One region of the Microbacterium sp. JZ31 genome, then DNA from elsewhere that is predicted to be linked to it. Evidence: predicted binding sites of a transcription regulator. Region 1 holds the regulator's gene; the other holds the start of a gene.

Region 1 (11,368 bases):
ACCTTCGCCTGGAACTCGTCCTCACCCTGCTCGACCGACTCGATCAGGGAGTAGCCGTCGGTGCTGCTCGGCGAGTACGCCTCGTTCGTGCCGTTCAGGGCCTCCCACGTGACCTTGTACGACTCCCACGTAAACGGCGTGCCGTCGTTGAACTTGGCCTCGGGGTTGATCGTGAAGGTGACGACCGTCTTGCCGTCGACCTCCTCGGCCTCCCAGCCCGTGAGGTAGTTGGGGTTGGCCGAGGCCTCGCCCTCGGGAGTCATGAGGATCGTCTGCGGGTTGTACCAGGTCCACAGCGTGGTCGTGTCGACCGAGCCGTCGCCGTGGTTCGGGTTCATCTGCGGCGTGATCTCCGTGATCGGGAAGACCACCTCGCCGCCCTGCTCGAGGTTCTCGCGCGGCTGCGGGTTGTAGTCCGCGCCCGTGATCGTCTCGGCGGGCGCCTCCTCGCCCGAGCCTCCGTCGTTGCCGCCGCCGGCGCAGCCGGCGAGGGTCAGTGCGAGCGCGCCGCCGGCGGCGACGACGCCCAGCAGCTTGTGCTGCAGCTTCATTCTGGTGCTCCTTTCGACGCCTCGTGGGCGCCCTTCGGATGGTGGGGACTGTTGAGTTGTGAGTTTGGTGCGTGAGGGTGCTCAGCGGTAGTGACAGGCGTTCACGTGAACGCCGTCTCGGCCGGTGAGGGCCGGCATCTCCGTCTCGCAACGGTCGCGCTCCGCTTCGCCGAGCGTCCTGTACAGCGGGCAGCGGCTGACGAACGGGCAGCCCTTGGGCTTCTCGGTCGGGCTCGGCAGATCCCCGGTGAGCACGATGCGCTCGCGTGTCCGCTCCACCTTCGGATCGGGCACGGGGATCGCCGACAGCAGCGCCTGCGTGTACGGATGCTGCGGGTTGTCGAACACCTCATCAACGTCGCCGTGCTCGACGAAGCTTCCGAGGTACATCACCGCCACGCGGTCGGCGATGTGACGCACGACCGAGAGGTCGTGCGCGACGAACAGGTACGACAGCCCAAGCTTCACCTTGAGCTCGTCGAGGAGATTGATGACGCCCGCCTGGATCGACACGTCGAGTGCCGAGACGGGCTCGTCGAGGACGACGACCTTCGGGTTCGTCGCCAGTGCGCGGGCGATGCCGATGCGCTGGCGCTGACCCCCGAGAACGCCGTCGGGAACCGGTCGCTGTGCGCGGGGTTCAGTCCGACGAGATCCATGAGCTCGTCGACGCGCGCCTCGATCCGGGCCTTCGGCTCGCCGATCGTGCGCAGCGGCTCCGCGATGATGTCGAACACCGTCATGCGGGGGTCGAGCGCGCCCATCGGATCCTGGAACACGATCTGGATGTCGCGGCGCAGGTCGCGCTCGGCGCGGCCGCCCTTGAGGTCGGCGACGCTGACGCCGTTGATCCGGATGTCGCCGTCGGTCTGGGCGGCGAGATCCATGATCTGCAGCAGCGTCGTGGTCTTGCCGGAGCCGGACTCGCCGACGATCGCCATGCACTCGCCCTCGCGCACGTCGAACGTGACGTTCTTGACGGCGTGCACGTCGCCGATCCGGCGCTTGAAGAACGCGCCCTTCGTGAGCGGGAAGGTCTTCACGAGGTTGCGCACCTCGAGCGTCGCCGGACGCTCCTCGCGCGGTGTGCGGACGAGGTCGGAGGTGGGGATCACCGGAACCGGGTAGACCGGGTGACCGTCGATGTGTCCCGAGCGGATCTCCTCGGCGCGGATGCACGCGGCGCGGTGGTCGACCTTGCCGCTGACCGGCAGCAGCTCGGGCTCCTTGCGCCGACACGCGTCCACCGCGATGGGGCAGCGGTCGGCGAACGGGCACGCGTCGGGCAGATTCACGAGCAGCGGCGGGTTGCCCTTGATCGGGACCAGCGGCTGCTTCTCCGCCTTGTCGACGCGCGGGATCGCGCCGAGCAGGCCGATCGAGTACGGCATGCGGGTGTCGGCGAACAGCTCGTCGACGGGCGCCTGCTCGATCGGCTTGCCGGCGTACATCACGAGCACGTCGTCGGCGATGTTCGCCACCACGCCCATGTCGTGCGTGATCATGATCACGGCGGCGCCGGTCTCGCGCTGCGCGGTCTTGATGAGCTCCAGGATCTGGGCCTGGATCGTCACGTCGAGAGCCGTCGTCGGCTCATCCGCGATGATGAGCTTGGGCCGGTTCGCCATGGCGATCGCGATCACGACGCGCTGGCGCATGCCGCCCGAGAACTCGTGCGGGAACGACTTCAGCCGCCTCTCGGGGTTCGGGATGCCGACGAGACGCAGCAGCTCGACCGCGCGCTCGGTCGCCGCCTGACGGGACAGGCGGCTGTCGTGCACCGTGAGCGCCTCGATGATCTGGTCGCCGATCGTGAACACGGGCGTGAGCGACGTCAGCGGATCCTGGAAGATCATGGCGATGCCGTTGCCGCGCAGCTTCGACATCTGCGCGTCGGTCTTGCCGAGCAGCTCGTCGCCGTCGAACAGGATCGAGCCGCCCACGCGGGCGTTGTCGTCGAGAAGCCCCATGACCGCGAGCGACGTGACGGACTTGCCGGATCCGGATTCGCCCACGATGCCGAGCGTGCGCCCGGGGAGCAGATCGAACGAGACCCCGCGCACCGCGTCGACGCGACCCGCCTCGGACGGGAAGCTGACCGTGAGGTCGCGGACTGTGAGGACCGGCTTGGTGAGGACGGTGGCCGAGGTGGTGTCGGAGATCGTCATGCGCGGCCTCCCGCCGCCGAGGTCGGGTCGAGCGCGTCGCGCAGGCCGTCGGCGACGAGCGCCATCGAGACGGTCAGCAGCGTCAGGGCGCCGGCCGGGAAGTAGAACAGCCACGGCGCGCTGGAGACGCTGTTCGCGCCGATGCCGATGAGGGAGCCCAGCGAGACGTCGGGCAGCTTCACGCCGAAGCCGATGAAGGACAGTCCGGTCTCCGTCAGCACGGCCGCGACGACGCCGAGCGTGAAGTTGATCACGAGCAGCGAGCCGATGTTCGGCAGCATGTGGCGCAGCACGATCGTGAAGCCGCGCACGCCCATGTAGCGGGCGGCCTGCACGTACTCGCGCTCGCGGATCGACAGCGACAGCGTCCAGATGACGCGCGCCGAGAAGAACCAGCCGGTCAGGATCATGACGAGCGAGATGATGCGCCAGTCACCGCCCGCGTCGTTCGAGATCATCGCGAGGATGAGGAACGTCGGCGTCACCATCAGGAAGTGGATGACGAGCAGCGTGATGCGCTCGACCCAGCCGCGGAAGTACGCGGCGGCGGCGCCGATGATCGCGGACAGGACCGTCGTGCCCACCGACACCACGAGAGCGATCATGAGCGAGCGCTGCAGGCCGACGACGACCATCGCGTAGAGATCGTTGCCTGACCCGTTCGTGCCGAACCAGTGCTCGGCGCTCGGCGGGTCGCTCAGCGCCAGGAAGTCGAGCTCGATGTGGTCGTACTGCTGGAACAGCGGCCCGATGACGGCGAAGAGCACGAGCAGCACGAAGATGGCGAGTCCGATGAGGGCGCCGCGGTTGCGGGCGAAGCGTCGCCCGTACAGCTCCCACTTCGACATCCGCTTGCGGTCGGGGGAGCGCAGCTCCGTCTCCGACGGCGGCGGGTTGTCGCCGTGCTCGAGGGGATCGATCAGGCTGTTCGTCACGCTCATGTCAGCTCACCCGCACTCGGGGTCGAGGATCACGACGGCGACGTCGGAGAGCACCGCGCCGATCGCCGTCAGCACGGCGCCGAAGGCCGCGATGGCGACGACGCCGTGGACGTCGTTGTTCGTGATCGTGTCGAGGAAGTACTTGCCCATCCCCTCCCAGGCGAAGATCCGCTCGGTCAGGATCGCGCCGGTGAAGATGGCGGGGATGGAGAACGCGACCTGCGTCGCCACCGGGATCAGCGACGTCCGCAGCGCGTGGCGGCGCACGGCCTGCGGCTTGGTCAGGCCCTTGGCGCGGGCCATGCGCACGTAGTCGGTCTTGATGTTGTCGAGCAGCAGCGAGCGCTGCAGGAAGTGGTACTGCGCGTACCCGGTGAGCACGAGCGCGAGCGTGGGCAGCACGAGATGCTGCAGCGTGTCGAGCAGGGCCGGGAAGAATCCGGTGATTCCCACCGAGGCCGCGCCCGTGACGTAGAAGATGCGCTGGCCCACCGCGTTGTTGAGGGCGATCGCGAGCAGGACGATCGCGAGAGCGCCGACCACGACCGGGATGTTCATCGTGACGATCGAGATGCCCTGCCAGACGCGGTCCGCGGCCTTGTACTGCCGCGAGGCGGTGTAGACGCCGAGGCCGACGCCGACCAGCGTGAGCAGGATCGTCGCACCCAGCATCAGCTCGGCCGAGATCCACATGCGGTAGGCGACCTGCTCGTTGACGGACTGCCCGACCGGGCTCACGCCCCAGTCCCATCGCAGCAGGATGCCGCTGAACCAGCCCCACCAGCGCTCGATGAGCGGGATCTTGTCGTCGAGGTTGCGCGGACGCAGCAGCCCGACGATCTGCTCTTCGGTGAGCGGCGGGCGGCGGCCGACGTAGTTCGCGCGCGGGTCGAGATAGCCCCATGCGAGGAAGTACGTGAGATTGGTCACCGCCAGGATCATCAGCAGCCAGCCCGCAGTGCGGCGCAGCATGAAACGGATCAAGGCGAGGAGCTTCTTTCTGACAGACGTTGTCGGGGACTCTACCCCCGCGGTTCTTCGTCGCCTTCGACGAAGTCAGCACGTGCGAAAAGCGTTACCTTTCTGTGCTCTCGCCGTGAAAAACATGCAACATGCGGGTCACAGCCGTGCAACCTGCATGGTGTGAGGCATCTCGGGATAGGAGTATACGAGCGAAGTGCGCGAAGATGCGCGACGCAGGACGGGCGGCGCCCGCACCGTAGAATCGAGGGGACATGTCACCCCGTGCCTCTACTCCGCTCGAGCCTGCTGCGACGCCCCCCGAGCGCATCCGCAACTTCTGCATCATCGCCCACATCGACCACGGCAAGTCCACGCTGGCCGATCGGATGCTGCAGATCACCGGCGTGGTCTCGGACCGGGAGATGCGCGCGCAGTACCTCGACCGGATGGACATCGAGCGCGAGCGCGGCATCACGATCAAGTCGCAGGCCGTGCGGATGCCGTGGGACGTCGACGGCGAGACCGTCGCGCTGAACATGATCGACACGCCGGGGCACGTCGACTTCACGTACGAGGTGTCGCGGTCGCTCGCGGCCTGCGAGGGGGCGATCCTGCTCGTGGACGCGGCGCAGGGCATCGAGGCCCAGACGCTCGCCAACCTGTACCTCGCGCTCGAGAACGATCTGACGATCATCCCGGTGCTGAACAAGATCGACCTGCCGGCCGCCGATCCCGAGCGGTTCGCCAAGGAGCTCGCCGACCTGATCGGCGGCAGCCCCGACGATGTGCTGCGCGTCTCGGGCAAGACGGGCCAGGGCGTCGAGGAGCTGCTCGACCGCCTCGTGCGCGAGATCCCGGCGCCCCAGGGCGACGCGGACGCGCCGGCGCGCGCCATGATCTTCGACTCGGTCTACGACGCGTACCGCGGCGTCGTCACCTACGTGCGCATGATCGACGGCCGCCTGGCGCCGCGGGAGCGCATCCAGATGATGTCGACGAGGGCGACGCACGAGCTGCTCGAGATCGGCGTGTCGGCGCCCGAACCCACGCCGTCCAAGGGGCTCGGCGTCGGCGAGGTGGGCTACCTGATCACGGGCGTGAAGGACGTGCGCCAGTCGAAGGTCGGCGACACCGTCACGAACGCGCGCACGCCCGCGACGGATCCGCTGGCGGGCTACGTCGACCCGAAGCCCATGGTGTACTCGGGCCTGTATCCGATCGACGCGAGCGACTACCCCGATCTGCGCGACGCGCTCGACAAGCTCAAGCTGTCGGACGCCTCGCTCGCGTACGAGCCCGAGACCTCCGTCGCGCTCGGCTTCGGCTTCCGCTGCGGCTTCCTGGGCCTGCTGCACCTCGAGATCATCACCGAGCGCCTCGAGCGGGAGTTCGGCCTCGACCTCATCACCACCGCCCCGAGCGTGATCTACGAGGTCATCACCGAGACCGGCGAGACCATCGTCGTCACGAACCCGAGCGAGTACCCGGACGGGAAGATCGGATCCGTGTCGGAGCCGATCGTGAAGGCCTCGATCCTGACGCCCAAGGACTACGTCGGCACCGTCATGGACCTGTGCCAGACGCGTCGCGGCACGCTGCTCGGCATGGACTACCTCTCGGAGGAGCGCGTCGAGCTGAAGTACACGATGCCGCTGGGTGAGATCGTGTTCGACTTCTTCGACCAGCTCAAGAGCCGCACGCAGGGTTACGCGAGCCTCGACTACGAGCCGGCAGGGCGACAGGACGCCGACCTGGTCAAGGTCGACATCCTGCTGCAGGGCGACCGTGTCGATGCGTTCAGCGCGATCGTCCACCGTGACAAGGCCTACGCGTACGGCACGACGATGACCGAGCGCCTGCGCAAGCTCATCCCGCGCCAGCAGTTCGAGGTGCCGATCCAGGCCGCGATCGGCGCGCGGATCATCGCGCGCGAGAACATCCGCGCGATCCGCAAGGACGTGCTCGCCAAGTGCTACGGCGGCGACATCACGCGCAAGCGCAAGCTGCTCGAGAAGCAGAAGGAGGGCAAGAAGCGCATGAAGACCATCGGTCGCGTCGAGGTGCCCCAGAACGCGTTCATCGCGGCGCTCTCGGGCGACGTCGAGAGCAAGGCCAAGTAGAGGCTCAGGCTCGGCACGTAGGGTGGATCACATGCGTCGCGGCACCTTCCAGGACGAGACGGTCGACTATGCGGCGGTCGGCGCCACGCAGGCGCACGACCTGCTGCAGTACCCGCCGGAGCACAGCCTCCCGGCGGCCGATTCGTGGCGCATCGGCAGCGGTGAGGACCGCTTCCGCACGGCCGGCGACGCGCTGCTGTCGTGGGGTGCCCTGAAGGGCGCGGGCCTGCGGGTCACCGACGTGCGCCCCGCTCCCGGGCCTGCGTACTCGGGCGTCAGCTTCGACGGCGAGGGCAACGCGATCGCGCCGTCGAAGCTCGAGACCGATCAGCGCTACGACGCCGAGGGCACGCCGTACGCCGGCCCCGGCACCACGCTGCGCGTGCACGGCCGCGTGAACGGGATGCGCGCCGACGCAGAGCTCCGCGTGATCTTCGTGATCGAGGAGGCGCGGCGCGTGGGCTTCGCGCTCGGCACCGTGGGCGGATCGATGGTGAGCGGCGAGGAGTCGTTCACCATCGAGTGGCGCGAGAACGACGAGGTGTGGTTCACGGTCAAGGCGTTCGACCGCCCCGTCGGACTGCTCTACCGGATGTTCCGCGGCTTCGTGCGGCGTCGTCGCCGCGCGCTGTTCGCCGGCTACCTCCGCGCGATCTCGCCGCTGTTCGCCACGCCGGGCTCGTGATGGCAGGTCCCCTCCCGCTGGGCGATCCCGCTCCGGCGGACGGCCGCCTGCCCGCGCAGATCCGGATCGATCCGGATGCCGACTTCGGCGTGTACCTGCACGTGCCGTTCTGCCGCGTGCGCTGCGGCTACTGCGACTTCAACACCTACACATCGGGCGAGCTGCGCGGGGCGCGCCAGGACCAGTACGCCGACACGCTGCTGCACGAGATCGCGCTCGGCCGCGAGGTGCTGGCCGAGGCGGGCCCCATTCGTCCGGCGTCCACGGTGTTCTTCGGCGGCGGCACGCCCACGCTGCTGCCGGCGGGCGACCTGGGTCGGATGCTCGACGGCGTGCGCACGGCGTTCGGGATCGCCGACGGCGCGGAGGTCACGGTCGAGGCGAATCCCGACACCGTGACACCCGCCGTCGCGCACGAGCTCGCGGCATCCGGCGTGACGCGGATGTCGATCGGCATGCAGTCATCGGTGCCGCACGTGCTCGCGGCCCTCGACCGCACCCACACGCCGGGCAACGTGCGGACGGCCGTCGACGCCGCCCGCGACGCGGGCCTCGACGTCAGCGTCGACCTCATCTACGGCGCACCGGGGGAGACGCTCGCCGACTGGGAGGCATCGCTCGACGCGGCGCTGGCCCTCGAGTCCGACCACATCTCCGCCTATGCGCTGATCATCGAGGACGGCACGAAGCTCGCCCGCCAGATCAAGCGCGGCGAGGTCCCCGCCCCGGATGACGACCTGCAGGCCGACATGTACGAGCTCGCCGACGCCAAGCTCGCCGCGGCCGGCTTCGACTGGTATGAGGTGAGCAACTGGTCGCGCGGCGAGCACCACCGCTCGCGGCACAACCTCGCGTACTGGCGCGGCCTCGACTGGTGGGGCTTCGGACCGGGCGCCCACAGCCACGTCGGCGGCCTGCGCTGGTGGAACGTCAAGCACCCCGCCGCGTACGCGCAGCGTCTCGCGACCGGATCGTCGCCCGCCGCGGGGCGGGAGACGCCCGATCCGGACGCCCGCGCCCTGGAGCGGGTGCTGCTGGAGAGCCGGATCCGCGAGGGACTGGCGGTCGACGCGCTGGGACCCGGCGCCCGGCGCGCGGTCGCGGGACTGGTCGCCGACGGTCTGGTCGACGGCGCCGCTGCGGTGCGCGGCCGCGTGGTGCTGACGCTCAAGGGCCGCCTGCTCGCCGACGCGGTGGTGCGCGCCCTCACGGAGTGACGAACAGCTGGGTTGGAGCCCCCTCTCGCTCGTTGAGCGACGAGCGCAGCGAGGAGTCGAAACGGCTCGGACTTCCCGCGGCTGCAGCCCTGGCGGGGTTCGAGTCGTTTCGACTCGCTTCGCTCGCTCAACGAACAAGCGGGTTGCCGCGTCTGCGGCCCGGCGGGGTTCGGCGCGTTCACCGCGATCCTCGCTAGAATTGGCACTCAGAACGATCGAGTGCCAAGCGCGACGGGGGAGGTGCCCATGGTCACGGAACGCGGACTGCAGGTGCTCCGCGCGATCGTGCAGGACTACGTCGACACGCACGAGCCGGTCGGCAGCAAGTCGATCGTCGATCGCCATGCCTTCGGCGTGTCCGCGGCGACGATCCGGAACGACATGGCGCTGCTGGAGGACGAGGAGCTGATCACCGCTCCGCACACGTCCTCGGGGCGTGTCCCGACCGACAAGGGCTACCGCGTCTTCGTCGATCATCTCGCCGAGCTGCGGCCGCTGTCGTCGGCGCAGCGCTCGGCGATCTCGACGTTCCTGGCGGATCCGGCCGACCTCGACGACCTGCTCGCCCGCACCGTCCGGCTGCTGACACAGCTGACGGGTCAGGTCGCGCTCGTGCAGTACCCGTCGTTCGCGTCCGCGAACGTGACGCACGTCGAGCTCGTGCGCCTCGACGAGTTCCGCATGCTCGTGATCATCGTGACCGATACGGGTCGCGTCTCGCAGCGCCTCACGGCCACGCCGCGGGGTGTGGACGAGGAGGACGTGGCGGTGCTGCGGGCGCAGCTCGCCGCGCTCATCACGGGCCGCTCGGTGCGCTCGGGTTCCGAGCGGATCGAGCAGCTGCGCGCGTCGGCCCCGACCGACCGGTCGCGCCTCGACGAAGCGCTCCTGACGATCTCCGCGGTCGTGGCGGAGGAGCTCGACGAGTTCCGTCAGGATCGTCTCGTGATGGCCGGAGCGGCGACGCTCGCCAAGCGCGAGCAGGACTTCCGCGGCAGCATCCATCCGCTCCTCGAGGCCATCGAGGAACAGGTGACGCTGCTGCGGCTGATGTCGGAGATGGCAGCGGATGAGAAGGGGCTGTCGGCGAGCATCGGACGCGAGAACGAGGCTTTCGGGCTCGCGGAGGCGTCCATCATCGCGAGCGACTACGACGCGGCAATCGGCCGCGCGCGCGTCGGGCTCATGGGTCCGACGCGCATGGACTACCCCAGCAATCTGGCCGCGGCCCGCGCGGTCGCGCGGTACCTGACCCGGCTGCTGGACGAGGACGAGCACCGCCGCTGAGGCGGACGGAGATCCGGATCGCGCGCTGCGCGCGATCCTCGAGAGGGCCGGATCGCGCGCAGCGCGGTCCTGAAAGGCGAAGTGTGGCTGACCACTACGAGGTTCTCGGGGTGTCGCGCGAGGCGAGCTCCGACGAGATCAAGAAGGCGTATCGCAAGCTGGCGCGCCAGCTGCACCCCGACGTGAACCCGAGCGAGGAGGCGGCGGAGCAGTTCAAGCTCGTCACGCACGCCTACGAGGTGCTGAGCGACGACGAGAAGCGTCGCCGCTACGACATGGGCGGCGACGACAGCCTCTTCGGCGGTGCCGGCGCGGGCTTCGGCGGCTTCGGCGACATCTTCGAGACGTTCTTCGGGGCCGGGGGCGGCGGCCGCGGCGGGCGACCGCGCTCGCGCCGTGAGCGCGGCCAGGACGCGCTGGTGCGCGTCACGCTCGAGCTCGGAGACGTCGTCTTCGGCGCGCACCGCGATCTCGAGGTCGACACGGCCGTGCTGTGCGACACATGCCAGGGGTCGTGCTGCCAGCCCGGCACGGGCCCGGAGCGCTGCGAGATCTGCGGCGGGTCCGGCCACGTGCAGCGCCAGGTCCGCAGCCTCCTCGGCAACGTCGTCACGTCGCAGCCGTGCGGCGCGTGCCAGGGCTACGGCACGACGATCCCGCACCCGTGCCCGACCTGCGGCGGCCAGGGCCGCGTCCGCTCGCGCCGAACGGTGTCGGTCGACATCCCGGCCGGCGTCGAGTCGGGCCTGCGCCTGCAGCTTCCCGGGTCGGGCGAGGTGGGTCCCGCGGGCGGACCGCACGGCGATCTCTACATCGAGGTGCAGGTCACGCCGCACCCCGTGTTCAGCCGCGACGGCGACGACCTGCTCGCCACGCTCGAGGTGTCGATGACCGACGCCATCCTGGGCACCACCACGACGATCGACGCCCTCGACGGCCCCGTCGACCTCGAGCTCCGCCCGGGCGTGCAGGGCGGCGATGTCCTCACCATCAAGGACCGCGGCATCACGGGCTTGCGCACCTCGCAGCGCGGCGACCTGCGCGTGGGCGTGCACGTCGTGACCCCGACGCGCCTGGACGCAAAGCAGCGCGCGCTCGTGGAGGAGCTCGCCAAGCGCTCGAAGGCGCCCCGGCCGCGACTCGCCGAGTTCCACCAGGGGTTGTTCTCCAAGCTGCGCGACCGCTTCCGGAACGGCTGACCCGGCGTGGCGCTGCACTTCGTCGACGAGACGGCCGGATCCGCGCAGCCCGGCGACGCCCTCACGCTCACGGGAGCGGAGGCGCACCACGCCGCGTCGGTGCGGCGCGTGCGCGTGGGGGAGGCCGTGTCCGTGACCGATGGCCGCGGCGCGTGGCTCGAGGGCGCGTGCGAGAGCGTGGCCCCGCGCGAGGTCGTGGTCCGGATCACCGCCCGCCGCGACGAGGAGGCGCCGCTG
Region 2 (11,368 bases), 1.2 Mb from region 1:
CGGCGACACGGCCCAGTTGCCGGCCATCGTGCCCTCGGTCACGATCCCGCTGTTCGGCGCCGTGACCACGACGCTCAACGACCTGATCTCGATGGGCATCTCGATCGTCGTGATCGTCGCCTTCGCGCTGTGGCTCACGCGCAGCCGGCTCGGAAAGGCGACCCGCGCCATCAGCGACAACCCGTCGCTCGCGGCGGCGTCCGGCATCGACGTCGACCACGTCGTGCGCATCGTGTGGATCATCTCGGGCGCGCTCGCGGGTCTCGCGGGCATCCTGTACGCCTACTACCGCCCCGGCATCCGCTGGGACATGGGTGCGCAGATCCTGCTGCTCGTGTTCGCGGCGGTCACGCTCGGCGGTCTCGGCACCGCGTTCGGCGCGCTCATCGGCGCGATCATCATCGGCATCCTCACCGAGGCGTCGAGCCTCTGGATCCCGGCCGACCTGCGATACGCCGGTGCGCTCGTGGTCCTCATCATCATCCTTCTGGTCCGGCCGCAGGGCATCCTCGGCCGCCGCGAGCGAATCGGATAGGCGGCGCTCATGAACTGGTTGCAGATCTTCGAGAACACGCTGTCCTCGGTCCTCAGCCCCGCGACGCTGGGCTACGCGATCGCCGCACTCGGCCTCGCGATGCACTTCGGCTACGGCGGCCTGATCAACATGGGTGTCGCGGGCTTCATGGCCCTCGGCGCGTACGGCTACGCCATCTCGGTCCTGACGTTCGGCTTCCCCTGGTGGCTGGCCGCGCTCGTCGGGCTCGCGGCCGCGGCCGTGTTCGCGCTCATCCTGGGCATCCCGACGCTGCGCCTGCGCGGCGACTACCTCGCGATCGCCACGATCGCTGCGGCAGAGGTGCTGCGCCTGCTGTTCCTCACGACGCAGTTCGCGGACGTGACCGGATCGGCCGACGGCCTGTCGGGCTACCACGGCAGCTTCCGCGAGATGAACCCGATCCCGCCCGGCACGTACGGCTTCGGACCGTGGACCTACAACGAGACCGGCTGGTGGGTGCGCATCATGGGCCTGCTGACCCTCGCGTTCGCCGTGCTCGTGATGTGGATGCTCACGCGCAGCCCGTGGGGCCGCGTGATGAAGGGCATCCGCGAGGACGAGGACGCGATCCGCTCGCTCGGCAAGAACGTCTTCTCGTACAAGATGCAGTCGCTCGTGCTCGGCGGCGTCATCATGGCCGCGGGCGGCGTCGTGTACGCGCTCCCCTCGGCCGTCAGCCCGGGCGTGTACGTGACGTCGCTGACGTTCTTCGTGTGGACGGCGCTGCTGCTCGGCGGTGCGGCCACCGTGTTCGGTCCGCTGCTCGGATCGCTCGTGTTCTGGGTGATCCAGACGTTCCTGTCGAACGTCCTCCCCGCGCTGGTCGACGCGGGCATCCTGCCCTTCATGTCGACCGTTCAGGCGGGTACGCTGCGCTTCATCCTCGTGGGTGTCGCTCTCATGCTGCTCGTCGTCTTCATGCCGCAGGGCATCCTCGGCGACAAGAAGGAGCTGACCTTTGTCCGCTGACAGCACGTCCGAGAACCACCACCCGATGACGGCGCCCGTGCAGCGCCCCAAGACCACGGGACTGCACGTCGGCGACGCCCGGCCCGGGGTCTCGAAGGTCGACCCGATCATCATCGCCGACAACGTCACCCGCACGTTCGGCGGCCTCACGGCCGTGGACGTGGAGCACCTCGAGATCCCCCGGGGCGCGATCACAGCGCTGATCGGCCCGAACGGCGCCGGCAAGACCACGCTGTTCAACCTGCTGACGGGCTTCGACAAGCCCAACACGGGAACGTGGTCGTACGACGGCAAGGACCTCGCGCGCGTGCCCGCGCACAAGGTCGCCCGGATGGGCCTGGTGCGCACGTTCCAGCTCACCAAGGCACTCGGCCGCCTGAGCGTCATGGACAACATGAAGCTCGGCCAGACCGGCCAGCGCGGCGAGCGGTTCTGGCACAGCCTCATCCCCTCCCTGTGGCGTTCCCAGGACCGCGAGATCGAGGACCGCGCCGGCGAGCTGCTCGTGAAGTTCAAGCTCGACGCGAAGCGCGACGACCTCGCGGCCGGCCTCTCGGGCGGTCAGAAGAAGCTCCTCGAGATGGCACGCGCCCTCATGACGAGCCCGAACCTGGTGATGCTGGACGAGCCGATGGCCGGCGTGAACCCGGCCCTGACGCAGTCGCTGCTCGATCACATCCTGGATCTGAAGGACGAGGGCATGACCGTGCTGTTCGTCGAGCACGACATGCACATGGTGCGCCACATCGCCGACTGGGTCGTCGTGATGGCGGAGGGCAAGGTCGTCGCCGAGGGCGCACCCGACGAGGTCATGAAGAACCCCGCGGTGATCGACGCCTACCTCGGCGCGCACCAGGAGCTCGACCTCGGCGTCGTGACCGGCCGCATCCCGGTCATCGAGGCCGACCCCACGACGGACGCGGCGGCCTCGGCCGCCGTCGACGTCACCGCGCTCGAGTCGGAGGCCTCCGCCGAGCTCGACAAGGAGGACGACAAGTGAGCGAGCAGACCGCCGCCGCACCGCAGGGCACCGCGACCGCCGACACCCCCGTCGTGTTCGTCGACGACGTGCACGCGGGCTACCTGCCCGGCATCAACATCCTGAACGGCTGCTCGCTGACGGCCCACCAGGGCGAGCTGATCGGCATCATCGGCCCGAACGGCGCCGGCAAGTCGACGCTGCTGAAGGCGATCTTCGGGCAGGTGAAGGTCCGCGAGGGGAAGATCACCCTCGGCGGCGAGGACATCACGGGCCTCAAGGCCGACAAGCTCGTCGCCAAGGGCGTCGGCTTCATCCCGCAGACGAACAACGTGTTCCCCTCGCTCACGATCGAGGAGAACCTGCAGATGGGCACGTACCAGAAGCCGCGCCTGTTCGCCGAGCGGGTCGACTTCGTGATGGGCATCTTCCCCGACCTCGCCAAGGGCGGCGGCCTGAAGAAGCGCGCCGGCGGCCTGTCCGGCGGCGAGCGGCAGATGGTCGCGATGGGCCGCGCACTCATGATGGACCCGAAGGTGCTGCTGCTCGACGAGCCCTCCGCGGGCCTGTCGCCTGTGCGACAGGATGAGGCGTTCCTGCGCGTCTCGGAGATCAACAAGGCCGGCGTGACGTGCATCATGGTCGAGCAGAACGCCCGCCGATGCCTGCAGATCTGCGACCGCGGCTACGTGCTCGACCAGGGCCGCGACGCCTACACCGGCACGGGTCGCGAGCTGCTGAACGACCCGAAGGTCACCGAGCTCTACCTCGGCACCCTCGGCGCGTAACCCTTCTCAGTGCCCCGGCCCGCCTCGCGGGCCGGGGCTCTTGCGCGTCCGGAGGGCTCGGTTTGCCTCGGGCAGCCCGGCTCTCAGGAGACGCGGCGCGGCCCGTGGCAAGAACCACCCACGCACGCGGAAGCGCCCCGCCTCCCGAGGGAGACGGGGCGCTTCGTGGCACCGGGAGGGATCAGCCCTCGTACGGCGCGTAGGTGTTGTCGGGGCCGTACTCGTAGATGTTGATCATGCCCTCGGTCGGGTCACCGACCTCATCGAACGTGATCGGGCTCGAGACGCCGTCGTAGTCGGCCTGGCCGCCCTCGAGGATGATGTCGGCGCACTCCGCGAACGTCGTGCACTTCGTGCCGCCCTCGATGCCGCCGGAGACCTCCTGCAGCTTGCCCGAGATCGCCTCGGGGTCGGTCGAGCCGCTCGCCAGCGCGGCGAGCGCGAGCAGGTTCACGGCGTCGAACGACTCGGGCGCGTAGGTGTAGTCCTTCAGCGGCTCGACGCCGGCCTCGGCGACGTAGGCGTCCAGGCCGTCCACGAAGTCCTGCACGTCCTGCGGCGTCGGGCCGGGGTACGTGCCGCGGGCGCCCTCGAGCAGTCCCTCCGGGAAGTCCGTGTAGGCCGACATGTTGCCGTCCACCAGGAACAGGTCCTCGGCGTCGAAGCCCTGCTCGATCAGCGACGGCAGCAGCGTCTCGGCCTCGTCGAAGCTGATCACCGTGATGGCCTCGGGGTCCTGAGCCAGCACCTCGGAGATCTGCGCGTCGAACGACGTGTCACCGGTGTTGAACGTCGGGGCCGCGACGACCTCACCGCCGGCACCCTCGAACGCCTCCGTGATGTACTTCGCCAGACCCGTGCCGTAGGCGTCGTTCAGGACGATGAGGCCGAGGGACTGGTAGCCCTCCGAGGCGAGGAAGTTGCCGTGCACCGCGCCCTGCAGCACGTCCGACGGAGCCGTGCGGAAGTAAAGGCAGTTGTCGTCGTACGTGGTGAAGGCGTCGGAGGTGTTGGCGGGCGAGAACTGGATCACGCCGTCGCCGACGACCTGATCGATGAACTGCAGCGACGTGCCCGACGAGGCCGCGCCGATGATCGCCGACACGTCCTCGCTCAGCAGACGCGGAATCTCGGTCTCGTACGCCTTGTTGTCGGTGTCGCCCGAGTCGCCGTGCACGACCTCGACCGTGAGACCCGAGGTCTCGGTGTACTCGTTGATGAGCGACATGGCGTAGTTGACGCCCTGGATCTCGGGCGGGCCGAGGAAGGCGAGCGTGCCGGTCACCGGCAGCGCCGTGCCGATCTTGAGCGAGAGCTCGCCGCCGACCTCGCCGACGGGCTCCGTGGCGGGCTCGCAGGTCGGGCCCGCGGCCGCCTGCGACTCCTCGGGCTCCTCGCTCGGGGCGGCGGAGGTCGCGCCACCGCCGCCGGCCGCACAGCCGGCAAGGGTCAGAGCTGCGACGCCTGTGAGGGCCAGGGCGCCGATCAGCTTCCGGGATCGAACCATTGTGGTTCCGTCCTTTCATCAGGACCCGCGTGTAGGGGACTGGTTGCCGACGCCCCCAGGGAGAGCGCCGACGGCCGCGGGTAATGGACGGAAATCTACTCGGGATTTGTTTCCACCGTGTTTTCCTGTGCCCTTCTGAGCAGACTGCACAGCTATTCGCGATCAAATCGTTACCGGTGTGGGCATCCTGCGTCGCAACCTGCCTTTCCGTGGGTGATGCGAAGCCGTGCGATCCGGTCCTCGAGAGTCAGACCCCGACGTCGATCGGCACGGGCGCGTGGCGCGACCGGCGCGCGTGCTGCACCTGGTCGACGGTGAACAGGATGCAGGCGATCCACACGATGCCGAAGCCGATCCAGCGCGAGGCCGGCATCGGCTCGTGCAGGATCGTGACGCCCACGATGAACTGCAGGATGGGCCCGGCGAACTGCAGCATGCCCATCGTCGCGAGCGGCACGCGGCTCGATCCGGCGGCGAACAGCAGCAGCGGCACGGCGGTGACCGCGCCCGCCGAGAGCAGCAGGATCGTGTGCCAGACCCCGGCGGTGCCGAGCGTGAGGCCGGTCGTCGCGGCGACGATCACGAGCTGCACGATCGCGAGAGGCGTGAGCCACAGCGTCTCGAGCGCGAGGCCGCTCGTCGCGTCCACCGTGCCGCCGACCTGCTTCTTCACGAGGCCGTAGACGCCGAACGTCGCCGTGAGCATGAGCGCGTACCAGGGGACGTCTCCGTACGCGACGATGATCACGATGACGGCGACGGCGGCGACGCCGATCGCCACCCACTGCAGGATGCGCAGCCGCTCGTGCAGCACGAGCACCGCGAGCAGCACGGTCGTGATCGGGTTGATGAAGTAGCCGAGGCTCGCCTCCAGCACCTGGTCGCTCTGCGCCGCGATGACGAAGACCTGCCAGTTGCCGTAGATCAGGACGCCGGCCAGCCCCATCAGCAGCGCGAGGCGCGGGCGGCGCAGGACGGCGATCATCCGGCCCCATCCGCGCGTGACGGTCAGCAGGATGGCGCAGAACACGAGCGAGAGCACGACGCGCCAGGCGACGACCTCCCACGGCCCGGTCGGGGCGAGCGCGACGAAGTACAGCGGCAGGATGCCCCACAGCACGTATGCACCGAGCGCGTAGAGGGCTCCGGCGCCCTCTCCCTGAGTGGAGCGGATGGAGGGAGCCTGGGTCACCGAGTCAGCCTACGCCCGCACCGCGCCCGGGCGGCCCCGGTGCCCTGCCATCCATCGCGGGTTTCCTGCCATGCACGCAGAAAGGCCCGGATCCGAGGATCCGGGCCTTTCCGAAAGCGAAGCGCGTCAGCGCACCACGACGGCGAGGACGTCGCGCGCCGAGAGCACGAGGAACTCGTCGGCGCCGAACTTCACCTCGGTGCCGCCGTACTTGCTGTAGAGCACGCGGTCGCCGACGGCGACGTCGAGCGGAACGCGGTTGCCGTTGTCGTCGATGCGACCCGGGCCCACCGCGACGACCTCACCCTCCTGGGGCTTCTCCTTCGCGGTGTCGGGGATGACGAGACCACTCGCGGTGGTCTGCTCGGCCTCGACCTGCTTGATGACGATGCGGTCCTCGAGCGGCTTGATGGAAACCGACACGGTGTACCTCTTCTTTCGTGTGCTTCGTACGGGAAGACTCTTCGCACTCTCACCCGGAGAGTGCTAACAGCAGTGTAGGAGGCTCTCTGGCACTCATGCAACGCGAGTGCCAGGAGTTCGACACGTACGCTTGTCGGATGGATTCGGCCGAGCTCGACGCGCTGCTCACCCGCGAGGGACTCGAGCTTCTCGAGTCGCTCGGTGACATCGCATCGACGGCCGACGTGGCACGCGCCGTCTCGCGCCTGCGCGCGGCGGGTCACTCCCCCGAACTGGTGTCGGCCGCGGTCGGCCAGGCGAGCCTGCGCACCCGCGCGGCGGCGAAGTTCGGCGAGTTCGCCTCGCGCATGCTCTTCACGCGCGCGGGCCTGGAGCAGGCGACGCGCATGAGCGTCTCCGCCCATCACGCGCATCGGATGCGGGCGGCGCGGATCGGCCGGGTCGCGGATCTCGGGTGCGGCATCGGCGGCGACTCCCTCGCGTTCGCGGCCGTGGGCCTCGGTGTCCTCTCCGTCGACGCGGATCCCGTCACGGCAGCGCTCGCGGCCTACAATCTCGCGCCCTTCCGCTCGCCGGACGGCCCGCCCCTCGAGGTGCGCGCGGGACAGGCGCAGGACATCGACCTCGCCGGCGTCGACGCCGTGTGGCTCGACCCCGCGCGCCGCACCGCCGGGCACCGCGAGACCGCGCGCGTGTCGGCATCCGACTACTCGCCGCCGCTCGACTGGGTGTTCGACCTCGCCGCGCGCCTGCCCGCGGGCGTCAAGCTCGGCCCGGGGCACGACCGGGAGGCGCTGCCCGTGGGCGATGCCGAACGGGGCCGGCACGTCGAGACGCAGTGGATCAGCGTGGACGGGTCGACCGTCGAGCTCGTCGTCTGGACCGGATCGCTCGCCCGGCCGGGCGTCGGCCGATCCGCGCTCGTGCTGCGCGGCGACGCGGCGCACGAGCTGACCGCGCCCGCCGACACGGCGGACGAGCCGGTGCGCGCTCTGGGGGCGTTCGTGCACGAGCCGGAGGGCGCGATCATCCGGGCCCGGCTCATCGGCGACGTGGCCCGTGCGCTGGATGCGGGCCCGATCGCCCCCGGGATCGCGTACCTGACGGGCGATGCCGCGGCGACGAGCCCGTTCGTGTCGTCGTTCCGCGTGCGCGAGGTGCTCCCCGCCGATCCGAAGCCGCTCGCGAAGGCGCTGCGCGCGCGCGGCATCGGCACGCTCGAGATCAAGAAGCGCGGCGTGGACGTCGATCCGGCCGCGCTGCGCAAGCGGCTCGCGCTGAAGGGGCCCGAGTCGGCGACGCTGCTGCTCACCCGCGCGGGCGGCAAGCGGCTCGCGATCCTCGCCGACCGCGTCCCGCGGGGCTGAGCCGCGGGCGGCGGGTCCGGGACCTCAGCGCCCGACGACCTCCGCGGCCGCCCGCACGCCCATCGTGACCCAGAACATGCTGCACGCCACCGCTCCCACGCCGAGGCCGAGCGCCCACCACGCGAGATCGCGCCGCGCCCGTCGGGAGAGCAGCGCGACGAGCGCGAGCAGGATCGCCAGCACGGCGAACGGCAGCGCCCACGCACTGAACCAGGATGCGCTCAGCGCGATCATCGCGACCCCGAGCGCCGCGGCCGCGAGCCTGCCGTGCGAGCGGGGCTTCCGCCGCGTGGGCGTCGCAACCGCTCCCGTGTCGCCGGTGATCACCCGCGCCGGCCGCGCCGAGCCCGCCGCGGAGTGCGCACCGGCCGGCGGCAGCACCGCAGGATCGGTCATCTCGACCCGCTTCGCGCGCTCAGCGCATCCTCGGATGCGGCGGCGACCTGGATCTGCGTCACGGGAAGGGTCGAGTCGGCCCCGAACTCGAGCGTCGACGGGGTGCGGCCCTCGGCGATCAGCTCCGCGGCGAGCGCCGCGATCATCGCGCCGTTGTCGGTGCACAGGCTGAGCGGCGGGATCCGCACCGTCACGCCGGCCGCCTCCGCGCGGGCGAGCGTCACGTCGCGCAGGCGCCGGTTCGCGATCACGCCGCCGCCCAGCAGAAGGCGCGGCACGCCGTGCTGCGCGCAGGCGTCGAGCGCCTTGGTGACGAGCACGTCCACCACCGCCTCGCGGAACGACGCGGCGACATCCGCGACGGGCACCGGCTCGCCCGCCGCCTCGCGCTGCTCGATCCAGCGCGCCACGGCGGTCTTCAGCCCGGAGAACGAGAAGTCGTAGCGGTGCTTCGCCATGTCGCTCGCGCGCGACAGCCCGCGCGGGAAGCGGATCGCATCCGGATCGCCGTCGGCCGCCGCGCGGTCGATCTCGGGTCCGCCGGGGTACGGCAGGCCCAGGATGCGCGCGACCTTGTCGAAGGCCTCGCCCGCGGCATCGTCCATGGTCTCGCCGAGCAGCTCGACGTCGCCGGTCAGGTCGCGCACGAGCAGCAGCGACGTGTGCCCGCCCGACACGAGCAGCGCGACGGTCGGGTACTCCAGCGGCGGCGCGTCGGCGTCCAGGATGTCCGCCGCGATGTGGCCGACGAGGTGGTTGACCGCGTACAGCGGCTTGCCGAGCGACACCGCGAGCGCCTTGGCGGCGCCGATGCCGACCATCAGGGCGCCCGCGAGGCCCGGGCCGCTCGTCACCGCCACGGCGTCGACGTCCTGCAGCGTGATGCCCGCCTCGGCGACCGCGCGCTCGATCGCCGGCTGCAGCGCCTCCAGATGGGCGCGCGCGGCGACCTCCGGTACGACGCCGCCGTAGCGGGCGTGCTCATCCATGCTGCTGGCGATCGTGTTGCTGAGCAGCACGTTGCGCTCGCCGGCTGCCGTGCGGCCGCGGACGATCCCGATGCCGGTCTCGTCGCAGCTGGTCTCGATGCCGAGGACGATCATGTGCAGGCTCCTGCGTCAGCGGGGTCGGGCGTGCGGGCGGCGGCCCAAGCGTCGAGGTCGAGGCGCATCACGACGGCGTCGACGTCGTCGGGCTGGTAGTAGCGCGGGCGACGACCGAGCTCGGTGAAGCCCTCCGACGCGTACAGCGCCTGCGCGACGGGGTTGTCGGCGCGCACCTCGAGGAACACCTCGCGCACGCGGCGGGACGACGCCTCCTCGAGCAGCGTCTGCAGCAGCGTGCGGCCGCGGCCTCGGCCGCGCGACGACGCGGCGACTGCGATCGTCTGCACATCGGCATCGCGCGATCCGGGCAGCGCGCGCAGCCCCGCGTAGCCGGCGACGCGACCCGCGAGCTCGTCCACGATGTAGCTGCTGTGGGCGGCGGCGAGCTCCTCGCGCATCATCGCCTCCGACCAGGCGTCGGTCGGGAACGAGGCGCGCTCGAGCGCCATGATCTGGTCGAGGTCGTCGAGGGTCGCGGGGCGGATCATGCGCTCACCCGCTTCGGCGCGTGCCCGACGGTGACGTCGGGCGAGCGCAGGTACAGCGGCTCGGTCTCGGCGAGCTCACCTGTCGGCCGCCATCCGGACGCCAGCAGGAGCGCGGCGACCCGTCCGACGTCGCCCGCGCGGATCCGCTCGGCGCGCACGATCTCCGCGCCGGACGTCAGCGGGTCGGACGCCAGGTCGGCCGTCTGCGGGCGCAGCTCCGGGCCGGCGACGCGACGCGGCAGGCCGTTCTCGGCCGCGCCGTCGTACACCGTCACGGCGTTCTCGCGCCGGCGGGCGTCGGTGACGACGGCGAACGGTCCGGATGCGCCCGCGTCGAGGTGCGCGAGCGCGGCGGCATCGTGGCTGGGGACCGGGATGACCGCGAGTCCACGGCCGAGCGCGAACGCGCGCGCGGCGGCGATGCCGATGCGCAGGCCGGTGAATGCGCCGGGGCCCATGCCCGCGGCGACATGCGTGATCTCGCCGCCGGACTCCTCGAGCACGCGCTCCAGCAGCGTTCCGATGATCTCGGCGTGGCCGAGGGTGTGCTCGCTCTCCGCAACGGCGCGCACGGCGCCGTCCGGTGCGACGACGGCAACGGTCGAACCGATCGAGGTGTCGATGGCGAGGATCACCGATTCAGATTATCCGCGCCGCCTGAAGGACTGCCCGAGCCCGCCGGGAGCCCCCCGTTTCGACTCGCTCCGCTCGCTCGACCCCCTGCTGGTTGAGCGAGGAGCGCAGCGACGAGTCGAAACCGCCGCACCACCCCCAGTCCACAACCCGCCGGGGAAGTCACCCCGTTTCGACTCGCTCCGCTCCCTCGACCCCCTGCTGGTTGAGCGAGGAGCGCAGCGACGAGTCGAAACCGCCAAGCCGCGCCTGTGGAGAAGCTCGCCGTCGCGCCGGCCGACCCGCCTACGGTTCGAGCATGAGCGCGTACGTGTACCTACTTCGCTGCGCCGATGGATCCCTCTACTGCGGAAGTACGCGCGACCTGGACGGGCGCGTCTGGGAGCACCAGGAAGGCAAGGGCTCGGCGTACACCCGCCTGCTGGGACGGCGGCCCGTCGAGCTCGTCTGGTTCTGGGAGTGCGACCACGTCGGAGAGGCCTTCCACTGGGAGAAGCAAATACAGGGCTGGAGCCGCCGCAAGCGTGAGGCGCTCATCGAGCACGGCCTGGATGGCGTCATCGGATGGAGCCGCCGTGAGCGAGCCGCCAGGAAGGATGGAGGCGTCGCCCCGCCCGCGGGGTGAGAGGGCACAACCCGCCAGGGGTCACCCCGTTTCGACTCGCTCCGCTCGCTCAACGAACAAGCAGCACGCCCCCGCCGATTGACCGAGGAGCGCAGCGACGACTCGAAGCCCGCAGAACCGTCCCAGGCCACAACCCGCCAGGGGACCCCCCGTTTCGACTCGCTCCGCTCCCTGAGCGAACAAAAGGTCAGGCCGTGACCCTGGCGATGGTCACCACGCGAGGGGCGTCGAGGTCGAGGTCCTCCGGCGAGGCCGCGTCGCCGCTTTCGCTCATGCCGGAGGGGCGCTCGATCTCGATGTCCCACCACACGTCGCGCAGGCCGTCGACCTTGCCGCGGC

What was found. Region 1 encodes HrcA, which represses chaperone genes, less so after heat shock. Its sites were predicted from a motif close to TTNGCACTCGNNNNNNNCGAGTGCNAA; they were not measured.
Region 2: groES (co-chaperone GroES) is a predicted target of HrcA. The motif match lies at 6,501-6,527, and genes of this name have one in related genera.

The regions. Positions count from the first base shown of each region.
Region 1 covers NZ_CP017661.1:1,586,406-1,597,773, reverse strand. Annotated here, with positions in the region: gene BJP60_RS07630 (ABC transporter family substrate-binding protein) at 1-551, opposite strand, end outside; partial or broken gene BJP60_RS07625 (ABC transporter ATP-binding protein) at 633-2,719, opposite strand; gene BJP60_RS07620 (ABC transporter permease) at 2,716-3,660, opposite strand; gene BJP60_RS07615 (ABC transporter permease) at 3,667-4,632, opposite strand; gene lepA (translation elongation factor 4) at 4,896-6,743, shown strand; gene BJP60_RS07605 (DUF1990 family protein) at 6,775-7,428, shown strand; gene hemW (radical SAM family heme chaperone HemW) at 7,428-8,645, shown strand; gene hrcA (heat-inducible transcriptional repressor HrcA) at 8,892-9,932, shown strand; gene dnaJ (molecular chaperone DnaJ) at 10,016-11,131, shown strand; gene BJP60_RS07585 (16S rRNA (uracil(1498)-N(3))-methyltransferase) at 11,138-11,368, shown strand, end outside.
Region 2 covers NZ_CP017661.1:2,767,168-2,778,535, forward strand. Annotated here, with positions in the region: gene BJP60_RS13145 (branched-chain amino acid ABC transporter permease) at 1-535, shown strand, start outside; gene BJP60_RS13150 (branched-chain amino acid ABC transporter permease) at 545-1,525, shown strand; gene BJP60_RS13155 (ABC transporter ATP-binding protein) at 1,551-2,525, shown strand; gene BJP60_RS13160 (ABC transporter ATP-binding protein) at 2,522-3,292, shown strand; gene BJP60_RS13165 (ABC transporter substrate-binding protein) at 3,474-4,799, opposite strand; gene rarD (EamA family transporter RarD) at 5,047-5,991, opposite strand; gene groES (co-chaperone GroES) at 6,118-6,414, opposite strand; gene BJP60_RS13180 (class I SAM-dependent methyltransferase) at 6,552-7,781, shown strand; gene BJP60_RS13185 (hypothetical protein) at 7,806-8,177, opposite strand; gene tsaD (tRNA (adenosine(37)-N6)-threonylcarbamoyltransferase complex transferase subunit TsaD) at 8,174-9,280, opposite strand; gene rimI (ribosomal protein S18-alanine N-acetyltransferase) at 9,277-9,771, opposite strand; gene tsaB (tRNA (adenosine(37)-N6)-threonylcarbamoyltransferase complex dimerization subunit type 1 TsaB) at 9,768-10,406, opposite strand; gene BJP60_RS13205 (GIY-YIG nuclease family protein) at 10,703-11,029, shown strand; gene tsaE (tRNA (adenosine(37)-N6)-threonylcarbamoyltransferase complex ATPase subunit type 1 TsaE) at 11,217-11,368, opposite strand, start outside.